DNA from 3 places in the Pseudomonas sessilinigenes genome. Region 2 is predicted to be linked to each of the others. Evidence: riboswitches for the same ligand, from Rfam matches in the RefSeq annotation. Region 2 holds a riboswitch; each other region holds the start of a gene.
What was found. Region 2 has a riboswitch for cobalamin ahead of cobO (cob(I)yrinic acid a,c-diamide adenosyltransferase). Riboswitches for the same ligand answer to the same signal wherever they lie in the genome.

Region 1 (5,773 bases), 2.7 Mb from region 2:
GCAGTGGCCATCACCTCGCAAGCCGCCGTGTCGCGCCTACTGTTCGGCATGGCCCGCGATGGCAAGCTGCCCAAGGTGCTGGCCAAGGTCCACCCCAAGCACAACACCCCGCACATCAGCATCTACCTGGTGGCGTTGTTGTCGCTGCTGATCTGCTACCTGTTCATCAACTCGGTGGACACCCTGACCTCGCTGGTCAACTTCGGTGCCCTGAGCGGCTTCATGCTGCTGCACATCACGGTGATCAACTTCTACTGGCGCCGGCAGAAGTCCGGTCAGGTGGTGCGCCACCTGATCTGCCCGTCGATCGGTTTCGTGATCGTTTGCGCCATCATGTACAACATGGGCGTGGATGCGCAGAAACTTGGCGCGATCTGGGTGGTCGCAGGATTGATCTATCTGTTTTTGCTCAACCGGCTGGGCAGCGGTGCCGCCCTGCCCGATCCGCTCAAACAGTAGTGTCGCCGGTGCCGCCCCCAGGGTGCGGCACCCACTGTGCACCACCGGCAACTGCGGTGCGCAGCCAGGCTGCCACGAGAGCGGCCATGAAACTGCGTGGTAATCGACAGTGATGTCTGGCCGCACCGACAGGCGCGGCCCTTGATACAGGAGTACCCCCATGCTGGCCTTGCGTCCCGTGGCGTTATCCGATTTGCCCCAACTGCGGCGCCTGACCCGCGAACGCCTGCTGGGCGCCACATCGCTGGTGGATGACGAAAGCTGCCTGCGCAGGAAGATTCTCAACTCGCAGGCGTCCTTCGCCAGGCAGGAAGCCGGCCGCGGACCGGAAAACTACTTCTTCGTCCTCGAGGACCTGGACACCGGGCAACTGCACGGCTGTTCCGACATCCTCGCCACCACCGGCTTCAGCGAACCCTTCTACAGCCTGCGCAACCGGCCTTTCGTCAGCAGCTCCCGCGAGCTGAACATCCAGCATGGCGTACCGACCCTGTCGCTGTGCCACGACCTCAACGGTCAGACCCTGCTGCGCAGCTTCCACCTGGATGCGCACCTGAGCGGCACGCCCATCGCCCAACTGGCGTCCAGGGCCCGCCTGCTGTTCATCGCCGCCCACCCGCAACGCTTCGCCGAGAGCTGCATCAGCGAGATCATCGGCTACAGCAGCGAGGCCGGCGAATCACCCTTCTGGGAAGCGGTGGGCCAGCACTTCTTCGACCTGCCCTATATCGAGGCCGAGCGCGTGTGCGCCCTGCAAGGCCGTGGGTTCCTGGCCGAGCTGATGCCCCAGTACCCGATCTATATCCCGATGCTTTCGCAGGCGGCCCAGGATTGCATCGGCCGGATCCATCCCGCTGCCCGGGAAGCCTGTGACATCCTGGTCGACGAAGGCTTCTCGCCCACCCAGTATGTCGACCTGTTCGACGCCGGGCCGACCCTGCAGGCACGCAATAACGAGCTACGCTCGATCATTCAGAGCCGGGTCGCCGCCACTTGCTCGCAACCGCAAAGCGGCCAGGGCCGGCCATGGCTGCTGAGCAACGAACGGCTGGAGGATTTTCGGGCGCTGATCGCCCCCCTGGACGAAGCCCCCGGCGACATCGTGGGCCTGGACCCAAGCGTGCTGCAGGCGTTGCGCCTGGTCCCTGGCGAAGTTGTGCGAGGCGTGGCCTTATGAACCGCGCTGGATTTCGAAACGTGCCTCAATCGCTGCAAGGAGTTCGCCGATGATCGTGCGCCCGATCCGCATCAACGACCTGTCGGCAGTGCTGAGCCTGCTCAAGGGCTGCTGCCGTGAGCTGGACGACCTGAGCAGCGATCCCGAGCGCCTGGCCCACAGGATCCGCTGGGCACAGCGGACATTCGCCGGCCAGGTGGAACGCGCCGATGCCGACTACTTGTTTGTGCTTGAAGATGACGACCAGCAGGTAATCGGTATCTGCGGCCTGAGCGGTGCCATTGGCCTGCGCGAGCCCTGCTACAACTACCGGGTGGGCATCACTCGTGGCAGCGCCCCGGGGCTGGGGATCGAGAAGCAGATCCCGACCCTGTTCCTGTGCAACGAAATGACCGGACAATCCCAACTCTGCTCGTTGTTCCTGCGCCAGGACCAGCGCCAGGGCCATGCCGCACGCTTGTTGTCCACCGCACGCTTGCTGTTCGTCGCCGAGTACCCGGCGCTGTTCGGCGACAAGCTGGTGGTCGAACTGCGTGGCCAGGTCGACAGCGAGGGTGCCTCGCCATTCTGGGACAGCCTGGGGCGGCATTTCTTCAAGATGGATTTCCAACAGGCCAATCGCCTGTCCAGCCAGGGCGGCAAGGCCTCCATCGCTGAACTCATGCCGCGCCAGCCGCTCTACACCTGCCTGCTCAGCCCTACCGCCCAGGCCGCCATTGGCCAGGCCCACGCCAGCACCGATCAAGCGGTCGGCATCCTGCGCGAGGAAGGCTTCAACCACCAGGGCTGCATCGACATCTTCGATGGCGGGCCGGTGATCGAGGCCCAGGTGATGAACATCCGCAGCGTCCGCGAAAGCCGGACCCTGCCGTTGCTGGTGGGCAGCCTGGACGAACAGGCGCCGCTGTGGCTGATCTACAACCGCCGCCTGGAAACATGCCGCATCACCGCAGCCCCCGGGCGCCTGGTCGCCGGTTGCCTGCTGGTGGACCGCCAGACCACCAAGCACCTGCAACTGCAGCCCGGCGATACCGTGCGCGCCGTACCGCTGCTGGCCTGCCTCTCCGAGACCAGCAACCAGACCCAGGTGCGCACCTCCCCCGCCACCGCCTGGTAACGCCGGCCCCCGTCCGTGTAGCCGCTGCCGCAGGCTGCATACGCCGACGCAGCAGGCGCAACCTACTGCCACGCTAAAGCCCCTGTGGGGCTTTGCGCAGCCTCGCAGGCTCGACAGCGGCTACAGGGTTCGGCGGATGATGGGTGCCAGCGCCTACAGGATTGACGAACGGCAGGACGGATGTTCAGATGCCGCCCTGTTTCAGGTGCCTCACGCCGCCGTGCGTGAGGTGAAACGGGAAACCGGTGCGCCCCCAGGGGCAAGTCCGGTGCTGCCCCCGCAACGGTAAGCGAGTGCTGCATTCAACACGCCACTGTACCCAAGGTATGGGAAGGCGAATGCAGCCAGCCTCGCAAGCCCGGAGACCGGCCTGAAGCATCTGTTTGGCAATCCTGCGGTGGGCGGGCATGGGCCGGTGTGGGCGCGTGCGCGTGCCTGCCACCTTCTCCCTGCGTGCTTCCCGAAGACACTTTCGAGAAGACCAAGAATGACAACAACACACACTTCCCTTGCGCGCGACTGGCGTGCTCCGCGCCGTTCCATGGGCGGCGCCCTGCTCGGCTGCCTGTTCAGCCCCTGGCTGCTGGCGGACGACACCTCCCTGAAGCTGGACCAGCAGTTCGTGTCCGCCCCGTCGGTGGAGTCCACCACCGTGGCCGAAATGGCCAAGTACGGCAGCAAGGTGGAAATCATCGATCGCCAGCAGATCGAACGCGCCGGCCCCAGCAGCGACATCACCCGGGTCCTGCAAATGTACGTGCCGGGCCTCTACGTGGCGCCCAAGAACGGCCCCTTCGACTACGGCACCTATTCGCTGCTGGGCGGGCGCAACGATGACACGCTGATCCTGCTCGATGGCGTGCGCCTGAACAACCGCCTGTACGGCGGCCTGTACCTGGATACCCTGCCAGCCAACGCCATCGAGCGCATCGAAGTGCTCAAGGGCGGCCAGAGCCTGCTGTTCGGCACCCAGGCGGTGTCCGGGGTGATCAACATCGTCACCCGCAGCCCACAGACCCGCGACGCCTCCGGCGAAGTCAACCTGGGCCTGGACAGCTTCATGGGCAGGAGCGGCGATGCCCGGGTGGAACGCATCGTCAGCAACGGCCTGGGCGACCTCGGCTTGCTGGCCTATGTCAGCCACAACGTTTCCGACGGCTACCAGCCGTTTCGCAACAGCGCCTACAACACCAGCACCAAGGACAAGAAGCGCTCCTATGAGGTGACCACCTTCGGCGCCAAGGCGATCCAGGGGGTCGGCGACGACTCGCGCCTGGAGCTGTTCTACCAGTACACCGACGCCAACCTGGATTTTGCCCGCGCCGCGAACAACAAGAAGACCACCAACGACCGGGTCCAGCAGATCGCCACCGCCACCTTCGAGCAACGCCTGGGCGAGCGCTTCAGCTACTTCGTCAAGGGCCATGTCAACGATTGGGACACGCGCTACACCCGTATCAACAGCAACGATGATGGCGGCATCAAGGTCATCAACCACAACGACTACTGGGGCTTCACCGACTGGGGCGTGCAAGCCGAGGGCAAGGCCGAGCTGGACGGCGGCCATGTGCTGGTGTTCGGCACCGACAACCAGTGGTTCAAGGGCCAGGACGACGTACTCAAGATCGATGACAACAACGCCCAGGCCAATGCCCTCTACGCCCAGTTGCGCCCGGTGTTCGAGACCTTGCCCGACTGGCACCCGAGCATCGGCGTGCGCCACGAGAAAATCAGCGGCGGCGAGAGCGCCACCGTGGGCATGCTCACCTCGCTGTACGACCTGACGTCCAACTGGCAACTGCGCGGCCAGTTCGGCAGCGCCTTCAAGCTGCCCAATGCCGAGCAGTTGTTCGCCAACGAAGAGGATGAAAAGGGCAACCGCAACCTCAAGCCGGAAAAGAGTGTGAATGCCGAGCTGGGCCTGGACTACAAGGGCAGCCTGCTGGCCGGCGAGTTCAACGCCAGCACCACGGTGTTCCAGCGCAAGATCGACGACCTGATCGCCCTCGACGGCATCGACTGGGTCAATGGCGAAGGCCGGATCAAGGTACGCGGCATCGAGGTCGACGGGCGCTGGCAGTTCAGCCCGCAATGGACCCTCTCGGCCGACATGACCCGCAACCTGGTGGAATCGCGCAACGGCGTGACCCTGAGCAATATCCCCGGCTTCTTCGCCCGCTCGCGACTGGGCTTCGAATCCCAGGACCGGATGTGGGGCGTGGGCGGTGCGCTGCGCTACATCGGCCAGATCGACAGCCCGAAGAAGATCGACTACGGCCACTATTCAGTGGTGGACGCCGACGCCTACCGCTACCTCGACGCGGCCCAGCAACACCGCCTGAGCCTGCTGGTGGAGAACCTCTTCGACCGCGACTACAGCACCAGCATCGCCAGCAACAACCCGCGGGTGGACAACCTGGGACGGCCCTTCACCACCGAGGTGCGCTACACCTACCGCTTCTGAGGACGGCAGCCATGCACAAAGATTATCAACGAGTGCTGTTCGTCGGCCCCGGGCTGCACGGCGGCGCCCTGGGCGAGGCCTTTCGCCGCGAGCTGCAAGCGCTGCGCGGCAACGACGCCAGCACCCGGGTGATCGACACCCTGGACGGTTTCGACAGCCTCTGGGCGGCCCTCGAAGAAGCGTTGCCCGAAGACGGCGCGGCTCTGCTGGTGGTGGACCTGGAACCCAGCTCCGACAGCGCCTACCTGGACTGGCTGCGCGATGAACTGGGACGCCGCGCCCGTGCCCACTCCCAGGCGCCACGGCTGTGGGTCACCGCCCAGGCCCTGGGTCGCCGGGGGCTGGATGCGGCCCAGTCCTGGGCCAGCATCGCCCAGCGCGAACGCCACCTGCCGTGCGACCAGGTCAATCCGGTGGCCAGCGATCCGGACTGGTCGCAGGTGCCGCCCCACGCCCGCCAGGTATTGCTCTGCACCGGCCCGCGCTGTGTCCGGCGCGGCGCCCTGCCCTTGTGGAAGACCCTGCGCCGCGAGCTGCTGCGCCTTGACCTCATGGA
Region 2 (5,773 bases):
CCCTGACTCAGGTTTCGATTGCAGTGGGCTGATCGGTTATGTGTACCGTGATGCCGCTGGTATCTCGCTGCCGCGCTCGACTCGCGAGATGATTGGCATGCAGGCCCCGGATGTGGGCAAGAACGCGCTGCAAACCGGTGACCTGATCTTCTTCGCCACCAATGGCGGCTCCCAGGTCAGCCATGCGGGGATCTATGTCGGCGAAGGACGTTTCGTGCATGCCCCGGCCACTGGCGGCACAGTGAAGCTCGACAGCCTGTCCAAGGCCTACTGGCAGAAAGCCTACCTGAGCGCCAAGCGCGTGCTACAGCCGGAACACCTGGCGCACAACCCATAATCATTTCTTGTCGAGGTGTTCGTGACTGCCCGTACGCTCAATCTCGACGATGCCCTCTATCAGTACCTGCTGGACGTTTCCCTGCGTGAAACGCCATTGCTGCGCCGCCTGCGGGATGAAACCCAAGTCTTGCCCACTGCGCGCTGGCAGGTTGCGCCGGAGCAGGGGCAATTCCTCGCCCTGTTGATCAAGCTGATCGGTGCTCGCCGGGTACTGGAAGTTGGCACCTTCACTGGCTATAGCGCCTTGTGCATGGCCCAAGCGTTACCTGAGGATGGTTCGCTGGTCTGTTGTGATCTTCCTGGTGACTACAACGCCACTGCCCGCCGTTACTGGCAGGAGGCTGGAGTCGAGCAGCGTATCGATCTACGCCTGGCGCCTGCCCTGGAAACCCTGGCCAGCCTGGAGCAACAGGGGCAGGGTGATTCTTTCGACCTGATCTTCATCGATGCCGACAAGGCCAATTACCCGGCTTACCTGGAGTCCGCGCTGCGCTTGCTGCGTACTGCAGGGTTGGTCGTGTTCGATAACACCTTGTGGAGTGGGCGGGTGTTGGAGGTGGCTCCTGCCAGCGAGGATACCCGGGCCATCCAGGCGCTCAATCGTGCCCTCAAGGATGACCCGCGTATCGATCTGTCGTTGCTGCCCCTGGGGGATGGCCTGACCCTATGTCGCAAGCGCTGAGCTCAGGGTTTCTTGGCAGTGCTCACGCGCCAGATCTTGTTGCCGACGTCATCGGCGACCAGCAGGGCCCCTTGCTGGTCGATCACCACTCCCACCGGTCGCCCCATGGCGTTCTTGTCAGCATCTAGAAAGCCGCTGAGCAGGTCGATCGGCTGTCCTTGGGGCTTGCCGCCGCTGAACGGTACGAAGATCACCTTGTAGCCGCTATGGGGCTTACGGTTCCAGGAACCGTGCTGGCCGATGAAGGCGCCTTCGGTGAAGGGGGCGGGAAGCTTGCTGCCTTCGGCGAAGGCCAGCCCCAGCGAGGCGGTATGCGGCCCTACGGCGTAGTCCGGGGCGATGGCCTTGGCCACGAGCGCCGGGTCCTGGGGCTTGACCCGCACATCCACGTGCTGGCCGTAGTAGCTGAAGGGCCAGCCGTAGAAAGCGCCATCCTTGACCGAGGTGATGTAGTCGGGTACCAGGTCGCTGCCGATCTCGTCCCGCTCGTTCACCGCTGTCCAGAGCGCTCCGCTCACTGGTTCCCAGGCCAGGCCGTTGGGGTTGCGCAGGCCGGTGGCGAACAGTCGGTGCTGGCCACTGGCACGGTCCACTTCCCAGATCGCCGCCCGGCCTTCTTCCTTGTCCAGGCCGTTTTCGCCGACGTTGCTGTTCGAGCCGGTGGTCACGTACAGCTTGCTGCCGTCCTTGCTGGCGATGACGTTCTTGGTCCAGTGGTGATTCAGCGTGCCGCCAGGTAGGTCGAGCACTTTGATGGCGCTGGCGTTGATCCTGGTGTCACCGTTCTGGTAGGGAAAGCGCAGCAACTTGTCGGTGTCGGCCACATACAGGTCGTTGCCCACCAGGGTCATGCCGAAGGGCGAGTTGAGGTTTTCCAGGAATACGCTGCGAGTCTCCGCCACACCGTCATGATCGGCATCGCGCAGCAAGGTGATGCGATTGGCGCTGGGAACGGTGGCGCCGGCGCGCTCCATCACCTTGCCGGCTACCCAGCCGCGAAGGCCCTGGCTGTCGTCCGGCTTGGGCGGGGCATTGGTTTCTGCCACCAGGACGTCCCCATTAGGCAGGACATAGAGCCAGCGTGGATGGTCGAGGTTCTCGGCGAAGGCGTTGACCTGGGTGCCGCTGGCGGCCTGGGGTTTGGTTCCCTGGGGCCAGCCGACGGCCGGGGCGATGTTCAGCGTGGGAATCAGCGTGGGATTGGGTTCCGGCAGCTTGGGGGTTGGGCCGGTTCCATCCGCGACCTGAAGGCTGGAGGTTTCGCCGCAGGCGGCGAGGCCAGCGGCGATGATGAGCAAGGTATGGCGTGGCTTGAGCATGTTGATGTCCCTATGGATGCGCGAACGTTCAATCATAGAGAGGCATGGACGGGCCTGGGTTCCTTGTACTCAGCGGGCTTCCTTGAACAGTACGGCTATTCCGGGGTGATACTGGCCAGCCTCGTTGTGTAGTTTGCGATACGCATAGGGGAAATACCAGGCCACGGCGCAGCAGTGTTCCTTCTGCAGATCGTCAAGCATGTCCTGCAGCTCTTCGGGAGTAGCACTGTGCTGTGCCTTTTGAGGGGCGACGAACAGGCAGCCAAGCTTCAGGTCGCTGGCGTAGCTGATCGCCTTCGCCTCATTGGCGATATCCAGCAGTGCCTGGGTCAGGTTCAGGCTGTTGACTCGTGGCCAGCGCTGGGTGGCCTGGATGTAGGCGCGTTCTTCCTTGGTGGCCAGGTACAGGCCGGTACGAGCGTTGCGTGCACCTTCTTCAAGCTGCTTCTTGCTGGGGCTGTGTTCGAGGGTCACCATCTCGGCCATCCAGGCCGCAGCGGAGAGCAGGCCCAGGTTGGCCTGTTCGTCGAACCAGTAAGGGGTTTCGTTATCGCCGCGGACCGCGTTGTAGCGGTCAATGCAATCGAACCAGCGCTCCAGCATCGGACGCAGGAATTCCAGCCTTGGATTGCTGATGATCATGCCTTGCATCGAACTCACCCCTTATTGTTGTGTGACGGGACGTCATGTCCTGAAAGTGGCTATTTGATATCACTCCCTCCAGTGTGGCACAAGATTGGCGTCAGTTTGTTGATGCAGTGCAGTTTTGTGCAGGATGTGGCGGGCCGCTTCAATTGACGCTCCATTCTCAACCCTCTAACCTTCGCGACTTGTTTCAGGTGCTCTGTGGCCACAGGTCGATAGAGTGAAACAGGGAAGCCGGTCAGGGTCCTCTCCAGCCATGGAGCAGGCGACGATTCCGGCGCTGCCCCCGCAACGGTAGGTGAGTCAAGATTGCGCAAGTGCCACTGTGTCGAAGCAGGCATGGGAAGGCGCGCAGTCCGGCAGCGATGCCGCTCATGAGCCCGGAGACCGGCCTGACTCATCCAACGGCATCACGGTGGGCGATGCCAGGCTTGTGCCGTCTATTCCTGTTCCTGCCCCCAGTTCCCCCAGCCCCAACGGAGAGCTGTCCCATGAGTGAATCCTTCGAGCGTGACGAACGTCACCTGGCGCGCATGCTGCGCAAAAAAGCGGTGATCGACGAGCGTATCGCCAACTCCCCCAATGAGTGCGGGCTGTTGCTGGTGCTGACTGGCAACGGCAAGGGTAAGAGCAGTTCGGCCTTTGGCATGCTGGCACGGTCCATGGGGCACGGCATGCGGTGTGGCGTGGTGCAGTTCATCAAGGGTCGCAACAGTACCGGTGAGGAACTGTTTTTCAGGCGTTTCCCCGAGCAGGTGCGGTTTCATGTAATGGGTGAGGGTTTCACCTGGGAGACCCAGGATCGCCAGCGTGATATCGCCGCCGCCGAAGCCGCCTGGGCGGTATCCCGGGAGTTGCTGAGCGATCCAGAGATCGGCCTGGTGGTGCTCGATGAGCTGAACATCGCCCTCAAGCATGGCTACCTGGACCTGGATCAGGTGCTCAGCGACCTGCAAGCCCGTCCGCCGATGCAGCATGTGGTGGTGACAGGGCGCGGGGCCAAGCCGGAAATGATCGAGTTGGCCGACACCGTCACCGAGATGGGCATGCTCAAGCATGCCTTCCAGGCCGGTATCAAGGCGCAGAAAGGCATCGAGCTGTGAGCGTGAACCCATGAATGATGTTCGTCATTGCCCGGCGGTATTGATCGCCGCACCGGCATCCGGCCAGGGCAAGACTACCGTGACCGCCGCCCTGGCGCGCCTGCACCGCAACCAGGGGCGCAAAGTGCGGGTCTTCAAGTGCGGGCCGGATTTCCTCGACCCGATGATTCTCGAGCGTGCCAGTGGTGCCCCGGTGTACCAGCTGGACATGTGGATGGTGGGTGAGCAGGAGAGCCGCCGCCTATTGTGGGAAGCCGCGGGCGAGGCCGACCTGATCCTGATCGAGGGGGTCATGGGGCTGTTCGACGGCACGCCCTCCAGCGCCGACCTGGCACGGCATTTTGGAGTACCGGTGCTGGGGGTGATCGACGGTACCGCCATGGCCCAGACCTTTGGTGCCCTGGCCTTGGGCCTGGCGCGCTACCAGCCGGACCTGCCATTTGCCGGGGTGCTGGCCAATCGTGTCGGCACCTTGCGCCATGCGCAGTTGCTCGAAGGCAGCCTCACCGAAGGGTTGCGCTGGTATGGCGCGCTGTCCCGGGAGACGGATATCGAACTGCCCAGTCGCCATCTGGGGCTGGTGCAAGCCAACGAGCTCAATGACCTGGACTTGCGCCTGGATGCCGCCGCCGAGGCGCTGGCCAGCAGTTGCCAGGTAGCGCTACCGCCTGCCGTCGGCTTTGCCGCCCCCGTTCCGACAATGTGTGAACCACTGCTCGAGGGTGTACGCATTGCCGTGGCACGGGATGAGGCATTTGCCTTTACCTATGGCGCCAACCTGGACTTGCTGCGAGCCATGGGGGCGCAGTTGAGCTTCTTTTCACCGATCCACGACCGCGAGCTGCCTGAGGCCGACAGCCTGTACCTACCGGGCGGTTACCCCGAATTGCATCACCAGGCGCTGGAGCGCAACAGTGCGATGCTGGCGGCTATTCGTGCTCATCATGGCGCTGGCAAGCCCTTGCTCGCCGAGTGTGGCGGGATGTTGTACTTGCTGGATTCCCTGGTCGATGTCCAGGGCCAGCGAGCCGAGCTGCTGGGCCTGCTCCCCGGCGAAGCGGTGATGCAGAAGCGTCTGGCTGCCCTGGCCTTGCAAGCGGTGGACCTGCCGGAGGGTAGCCTGCGAGGCCATACCTACCATCATTCCCTGACCAGTACCGAGCTTGCGCCTATCGCCCGGGGCTCCAGTCCCAACGGTGGCCGTGGTGCCGAGGCGGTCTATCGGGTCGGGAGAATGACGGCCTCCTATGTGCATTTCTACTTTCCATCCAATCCTGCGGCGGTGGCCGCGTTGTTCGCTCCGAAGCGAGAGGTTGATGTAGCTGGGGGCGTCACGGGTGACTGAACAGGCTTTTTCCTCGCTCGAGCGCGAGGCGGTCTATCGGGCCATTGCCGAGCGTCGCGACATGCGCCATTTCGCCGGCGGCAGCGTCGCTCCCGAGCTGTTGCAGCGCTTGCTGACGGCAGCCCACCAGGCGCCGAGCGTGGGGCTGATGCAGCCTTGGCGTTTCATCCGCATCAGCGACCGCGTGCTGCGGGGGCAGATCCAGCAATTGGTGGAAGAGGAGCGAGTGCGCACCGCCGAGGCCCTGGGGGAGCGTTCCGACGAGTTCATGAGGCTCAAGGTCGAAGGCATCAACGATTGCGCCGAGCTTTTGGTGGCCGCGTTGATGGACGGCCGCGAG
Region 3 (5,773 bases), 810 kb from region 2:
CCCGTGAGGATTTCCTCGACGATTGGTACCAGAACAGCGGCAAGTTCAAGATGTGGCTGGATTATGAGTCCATCGACGACAGCAAGCGCAGTGCCCTGAAATTGGACCTGAAGGAGCCGAAAAAGGACTTTGCCAACCAGTTGCTGGTTCGCTATGGCGAGCTCAATGCCAAGCCTGACCCGATCAACCGTTGTGACAGCGCCTATTGCTCGCGGCCCAACATCGACCCGGCCCTGCAAGATGCCGAACAGGCCCTGAGCCGCCTGGCGTCGCGGCCGGCGGCAGGGCTCAAGGTCATCGAGCAGTTGCCCGAGGCTACCTTGCTGAGGGTGCAGACGCCTGGTGGCAAGCGCGAGTTCTACAGCATGCTGCGCAACCGCGCCCACAGTAACGTGGCCTTCATGCTCGGCGAGTCGCTGCGTTACCAGCCGGGCCTGGACACCCTGACGATCTTCCCGGGTATCCTCAGCAGCTACCCGAATTTCATCTTCGATATCCCATCCACCCAGGTGCCTGAGTTCGTTGCGGCCATGCAAGAGGCCAGGGACGCCGAGGGCTTCGAGAAGATCGTCGAACGCTGGGGGATTCGTCGCAGCCACCCGCAGTTCTGGCAGTACTTCCACGACCAGACCCGCTATTTGAAGGAAACCGACCCGGTGGAGGCGGGGGTCATGGACATGAACCGCTACGAAAACCTTTGAGCTAGAGCATTCGTGCGCCCCGGGCCGACCCTTGGCGTCCCGGGGATGCCTTATACCAAGGTCTATCCTGACAAAAACACTAGGACTTTTTCAGCAGCATCGATTGGCGTAAACTGCGCCCACGTCTGCGAGGAACCACCATGAGCGCCATAACCATTACCGACGCCGCCCACGATTATCTGGCTGATCTGCTGTCCAAGCAGAACACTCCCGGGATCGGCATCCGCATCTTCATCACCCAACCAGGGACCCAGTACGCCGAGACTTGCATCGCCTATTGCAAGCCGGGCGAGGAAAAGCCCGAGGACAAGGCCCTGGGTCTCAAGAGCTTCACCGCCTACATCGACGCCTTCAGTGAAGGTTTCCTCGATGATGCGGTCGTCGACTACGCCACCGATCGCATGGGTGGGCAACTGACTATCAAGGCTCCAAACGCCAAGGTACCGATGGTCAATGCCGACAGCCCGATCAACGAGCGCATCAACTATTACCTGCAAACCGAGATCAATCCGGGGCTGGCCAGCCACGGCGGCCAGGTCAGCCTGATCGACGTGGTCGATGACGGCATCGCCGTGCTGCAATTCGGCGGCGGCTGCCAGGGCTGCGGCCAGGCGGACGTGACCTTGAAGGAAGGTATCGAGCGCACCCTGCTCGAGCGTATCCCTGAACTCAAGGGCGTGCGCGACGTCACCGACCACACGCAGAAAGAAAACGCCTACTACTAAGGCGTTCGCTGCGACACAAAAAAACGGCGCACCGTGAGCGCCGTTTTTTTATGCCTGGAACCAGGCCGTCAGGGCCGATAGAGGTGGGCGTGGCCGGCGCGGTACAGCGACGACTCACTGAAGGCATCGCTGGCCAGCACCCGGCCCACCAGGATCAGCGCGGTGCGCCGGAAGCCCTTGGCGGCCACCTTGGCGGCGATGTCCGCCAGGGTTCCCAGTACCCAGTCCTGGTCCGGCCAGGTGGCCCGGTGCACCACTGCGATGGGGCAGTCGGCGCCGTAGTGGGGGAGCAGCTCGGCGACGATCCGCTCCATGTGGTTGACCCCCAGGTGGATGGCCATGGTGGCGCCGTGGGCCGCGAGGCTGGCGAATTCTTCTCCGGCGGGCATGCTGGTCTTGTCCGCATAGCGGGTGAGGATCACGCTCTGGGAGACGTCGGGCAAGGTCAGCTCCGCTCCCAGCAGCGCGGCGCAGGCAGCGGTGGCGGTAACCCCGGGGACGATCTCGAACGGAATCTCCAGCTCCCGCAGGCAGCGGATCTGCTCGCCGATGGCGCCGTACAGGCTTGGGTCGCCGGAGTGCACCCGGGCCACATCCTGGCCCTGGGCATGGGCTTCGCGGATGGCCTGGATGATCTGTTCCAGGTGCAATTCGGCGCTGTTGATCACCCGTACCGCGCTATGCCCTTCGAGCACCGCCTGGGGGACCAGCGAACCGGCATAGATGATCACCGGGCAGCGATGGATCAGGCGCTGGCCCTTGACGGTGATCAGATCCGGGTCGCCGGGGCCGGCACCGATGAAGTAGACGGTCATGGCTGTGTCCTGTGAAAAAGAGGTCGGAGCAGGGCTTCAGATGAAGATTGCTCATGATCGAGGGCGGGGATTATCGGGGTTCTACGGGCAAACAGCCAAGGCCAGGGTTGCCTGGGCGCTTTTTTGTCGTGGTACCAGCAACTGTGCCGGCCCTGTTTGCAGGTATTCAGCCATGGCCAGGGCGGCGCTTTCCGCCACGCCATAGCAGCCGGTGTGCTCGAACGCGATCTGTGAACGGTGGCTCAGGCGCGAAGCATAAGGCGCCAGTTGCCTGCTGCTGAAGCAGGTCAATGGCAGGGCCAGTTGTTCCGCCAGTTGCAGCAGCCCGGGTTCGCTGCGTTTCAGGTCGATGCTGGCCAGGGCCCGAAGTTGCCCCTTATCCAGCTGATGGGCTTGCAGCACCTGGTCCAACAGGGCGCGCAGGACGCTTGCCGGGCAGCCTTTCTGGCAGCCCAGGCCGACCACCAGGGTCGGCCCTGCGCGCCAGGCCGTCATGCCGAATAGCCGTCCCCGCCCTTGCGTCGGAACAACCAGGCACTGATCAGGCCCAGGGCCAGCCAGAAGGCCGCGTTGGTCAGCTGCGAGGCGATCTTGAACTGCGCCTCCAGCGCCTCGGGAGCCAGCATCGAGTGCACTTCCGGCTGCGGCGCTCCGATCACATGGGGCACGGCGATGATGGCCGCGCCCAGCAACTTCAGCAGCCAGTTGCCGGCGAACACGATCAGGGCCAGGCCCACTGCGGTCGAGGCAGCGGCGCCGACCCACCAGATCTGCCGCTGTACCAGGTCGGCCGCTGCCGTGCCGGGCAGTTCCGGTGGCAGGCCCAGGGTAGGGGCCAGGCAAAAGGTGGCATAACCGGCCAGGCCCCAGAGCAGGCCCTGGGAGGTGCGGCTGGGCGCGCGCAAGGTGTAGAGGCCTGCCAGCATCAGGGCGAAGCCGACGGCGACCACCAGGTTGCCGCCCGTGGTGGACAGCACTCGCTGCCAGCCGTCTTCCGGTTCCCAGGCTTCTTCGTCGTGGACGTGGCCAGCCATGGCGCCGGGGGCGTGTTCATGGACTGCCTCGGTGGCTGGGGCCTTCTCGTAGGTTTCCGCCTGCAGGATCAACGGGGCGACCCAGAAGCTTTGCAGCAGGGTCAGCAGCAGGGCGGCCAGCAGCCCGGTGAAGCCCGCGGTTTGCGCGATACGCTTGATCATGGGGCGGGTCTCAGTGGCAAGGGAAGGCGGCGCTGTGGCGGGTGTCGTGGGCGGCGTTGTGTACCGCCTCGATGTGCGAGAAACCGGCGAAGTACACCAGGCAGGCGCCGAGGATCGAGGCGCCGATGGCGGCTACCAGGCGCTGGCTCAGGGTGGTGGTGCTGCTGGCGGAATGGCTGGTGCTGCTGATGGTCGACATGGCGCGTTCCCTTGGTTTGTCAGCGGGAAGCGGCGCAGGAAAACCCCGCGTGGCGTTCACGCAGGGTTTGCAACAGCGCCCGCCCACCGCGGGTTTGTTATTCGTGTATTGCGGGCCGGTCTCCGGGCTCGCGAGGGGCTGGGGCGGTTTTGTGCCCTGCCGACAAGTGTCGCCTTCCCATGCCCGGGGGCACAGTGGATCTGACACTTCGCTCGCTTACCGTTGCGGGGGCAGCACCGGACTGGTCACGGCTGGCAAGCGCGTGATTCACCGGTTTCCCGTTTCACCCTGTGAAGGGCACCCGTAACAAGTTGTGTAGCAAATCATGGGCAAGGGGCGCCGTCAATCGCCAACTGCGACCCGAAGCCACCCCGAAGCCACATGCACATTGACCGCTTTCCGCGCTCTGCGTAGCCTTGCGCGTTCGAGGTTCTTCGGCCAGCGGTCGAAGCTAAGACGGGAACGCGGTAGAAGCCGCGGCTGCCCCCGCAACTGTGAAGGGTTCGATTTTCTGCAAAGCCACTGCATGGGCGTCCAGGACGCTGGCGGGAAGGCGCAGGAACTGTCAGTCCAACTGGCAGGCCCCCAGCCAGGAGACCTGCCTCGAAGATGATTCTCACTACAACCGGGCGGGGTGATCCGGTGGCGAAATCAGCGCGGGCCTTGTGCCGTGCCTCTCGTCCCGTATGCCCGCCACCTTCGCCAAAGGGCATCCGATGAAAACACTGGCCAAACTTCCCGTCACCATCGTCACCGGCTTCCTGGGCTCGGGCAAGACCACCTTGCTGCGGCACATGCTGGACAACGCCCAGGGCCGTCGTATCGCGGTGATCGTCAATGAATTCGGCGAGCTGGGCATCGACGGCGAGATCCTCAAGCAGTGTTCCATCGGCTGCACCGAAGAAGAAGCCAGTGGCCGGGTCTATGAGCTGGCCAACGGCTGCCTGTGCTGCACCGTGCAGGAAGAGTTCTTCCCGGTGATGCGCGAACTGGTGGCCCGTCGTGGCGACCTGGACCATATCCTCATCGAAACCAGCGGCCTGGCCCTGCCCAAGCCCCTGGTGCAAGCCTTCCAGTGGCCGGAAATCCGCAGCGCCTGCACCGTCGATGCGGTGATCACCGTGGTCGACAGCCCGGCCGTGGCCGCCGGCACCTTCGCCGCCTTCCCGGACCAGGTGGACGCCCAGCGCAAGCTCGACCCCAACCTGGACCATGAGTCGCCGCTGCACGAGCTGTTCGCCGACCAGCTGTCCAGCGCCGACCTGGTGATCCTCAACAAGACCGACCTGATTGATCCGGCCGACCTGGCCAAGGTCCGCCTGGAAGTGGCCGAGGAGCTACCGCCGGCGGTCAAGGTGATCGAGGCCAGCAGCGGGCGCCTGCCCCTGGACGTGCTGCTGGGCGTGGGTGCCGGCTCCGAGGAGCACATCGACAGCCGCCACAGTCATCACGACCATCACCATGACAGCGACGATCATGACGACCATGACCACGACGCCTTCGACTCGATCTCCATCGAGCTGCCCGAGGCCGACGAAAGCCTGCTGCTCGATGCCCTGACCCAACTGGTGGTCAAGCACGGCATCCTGCGGGTCAAGGGTTTTGCGGCAATCCCCGGCAAGCCGATGCGCCTGCTGCTCCAGGGCGTGGGTACCCGTTTCGACAAGCACTTCGACCGCAAGTGGGGCGCCGATGAAAAGCGTATCACCCGCCTGGTGCTGATCGGCCAGGAATTGGACGCAACCCAGCTGGAAGCGCAACTGCGCGCCGCCCTGGGCGCCTGACCCATGCACCTGCTCAGGACCCAGCCCGGCGGATTCGTGTCGGATGACAACATCGCCGACCTTGGACAAACCCCCGCCGAGCTGGTGATCCTGTGCAGCGGCGACTCCAGCCTGGCGCTGCTGGCCGAGGCCGCCGAGCAGTTGCCAGCGGACTACCCCAGTTTTCGCCTGGCCAACCCGATGCAGGTGCAGAACCACGCCTCGGTGGACCTGTACGTCGACCAGGTGCTGCGCCATGCCAAGGTCATCCTGATTTCCCTGCACGGCGGCATCGCCTACTGGCGTTATGGCGTCGAGCAATTGGTGGAGCTGTCCCGGCGCGGGGTGCAACTGATCCTGGTGCCAGGGGACGA

Region 1: it holds a riboswitch for cobalamin, as region 2 does, so the genes downstream of both, C4K39_RS12580 (TonB-dependent receptor plug domain-containing protein) here and cobO (cob(I)yrinic acid a,c-diamide adenosyltransferase) in region 2, are expected to answer to the same signal.
Region 3: it holds a riboswitch for cobalamin, as region 2 does, so the genes downstream of both, C4K39_RS27785 (CbtB domain-containing protein) here and cobO (cob(I)yrinic acid a,c-diamide adenosyltransferase) in region 2, are expected to answer to the same signal.

Annotation. Positions count from the first base shown of each region.
Region 1 covers NZ_CP027706.1:2,674,241-2,680,013, reverse strand. Annotated here, with positions in the region: gene C4K39_RS12595 (APC family permease) at 1-459, shown strand, start outside; gene C4K39_RS12590 (arginine N-succinyltransferase) at 620-1,636, shown strand; gene C4K39_RS12585 (arginine N-succinyltransferase) at 1,686-2,753, shown strand; cobalamin riboswitch at 2,940-3,141, shown strand; gene C4K39_RS12580 (TonB-dependent receptor plug domain-containing protein) at 3,295-5,217, shown strand; gene C4K39_RS12575 ((2Fe-2S) ferredoxin domain-containing protein) at 5,229-5,773, shown strand, end outside.
Region 2 covers NZ_CP027706.1:6,889,639-6,895,411, reverse strand. Annotated here, with positions in the region: gene C4K39_RS31440 (C40 family peptidase) at 1-337, shown strand, start outside; gene C4K39_RS31435 (O-methyltransferase) at 359-1,021, shown strand; gene C4K39_RS31430 (PQQ-dependent sugar dehydrogenase) at 1,024-2,340, opposite strand; gene C4K39_RS31425 (hypothetical protein) at 2,410-2,991, opposite strand; cobalamin riboswitch at 3,161-3,395, shown strand; gene cobO (cob(I)yrinic acid a,c-diamide adenosyltransferase) at 3,477-4,088, shown strand; gene C4K39_RS31415 (cobyrinic acid a,c-diamide synthase CobB) at 4,099-5,433, shown strand; gene bluB (5,6-dimethylbenzimidazole synthase) at 5,426-5,773, shown strand, end outside.
Region 3 covers NZ_CP027706.1:6,080,116-6,085,888, reverse strand. Annotated here, with positions in the region: gene C4K39_RS27810 (fatty acid cis/trans isomerase) at 1-701, shown strand, start outside; gene nfuA (Fe-S biogenesis protein NfuA) at 842-1,426, shown strand; gene cobM (precorrin-4 C(11)-methyltransferase) at 1,495-2,241, opposite strand; gene C4K39_RS27795 (cobalamin biosynthesis protein) at 2,323-2,736, opposite strand; gene C4K39_RS27790 (CbtA family protein) at 2,733-3,437, opposite strand; gene C4K39_RS27785 (CbtB domain-containing protein) at 3,448-3,636, opposite strand; cobalamin riboswitch at 3,733-3,956, opposite strand; cobalamin riboswitch at 4,047-4,256, shown strand; gene cobW (cobalamin biosynthesis protein CobW) at 4,353-5,420, shown strand; gene cobN (cobaltochelatase subunit CobN) at 5,424-5,773, shown strand, end outside.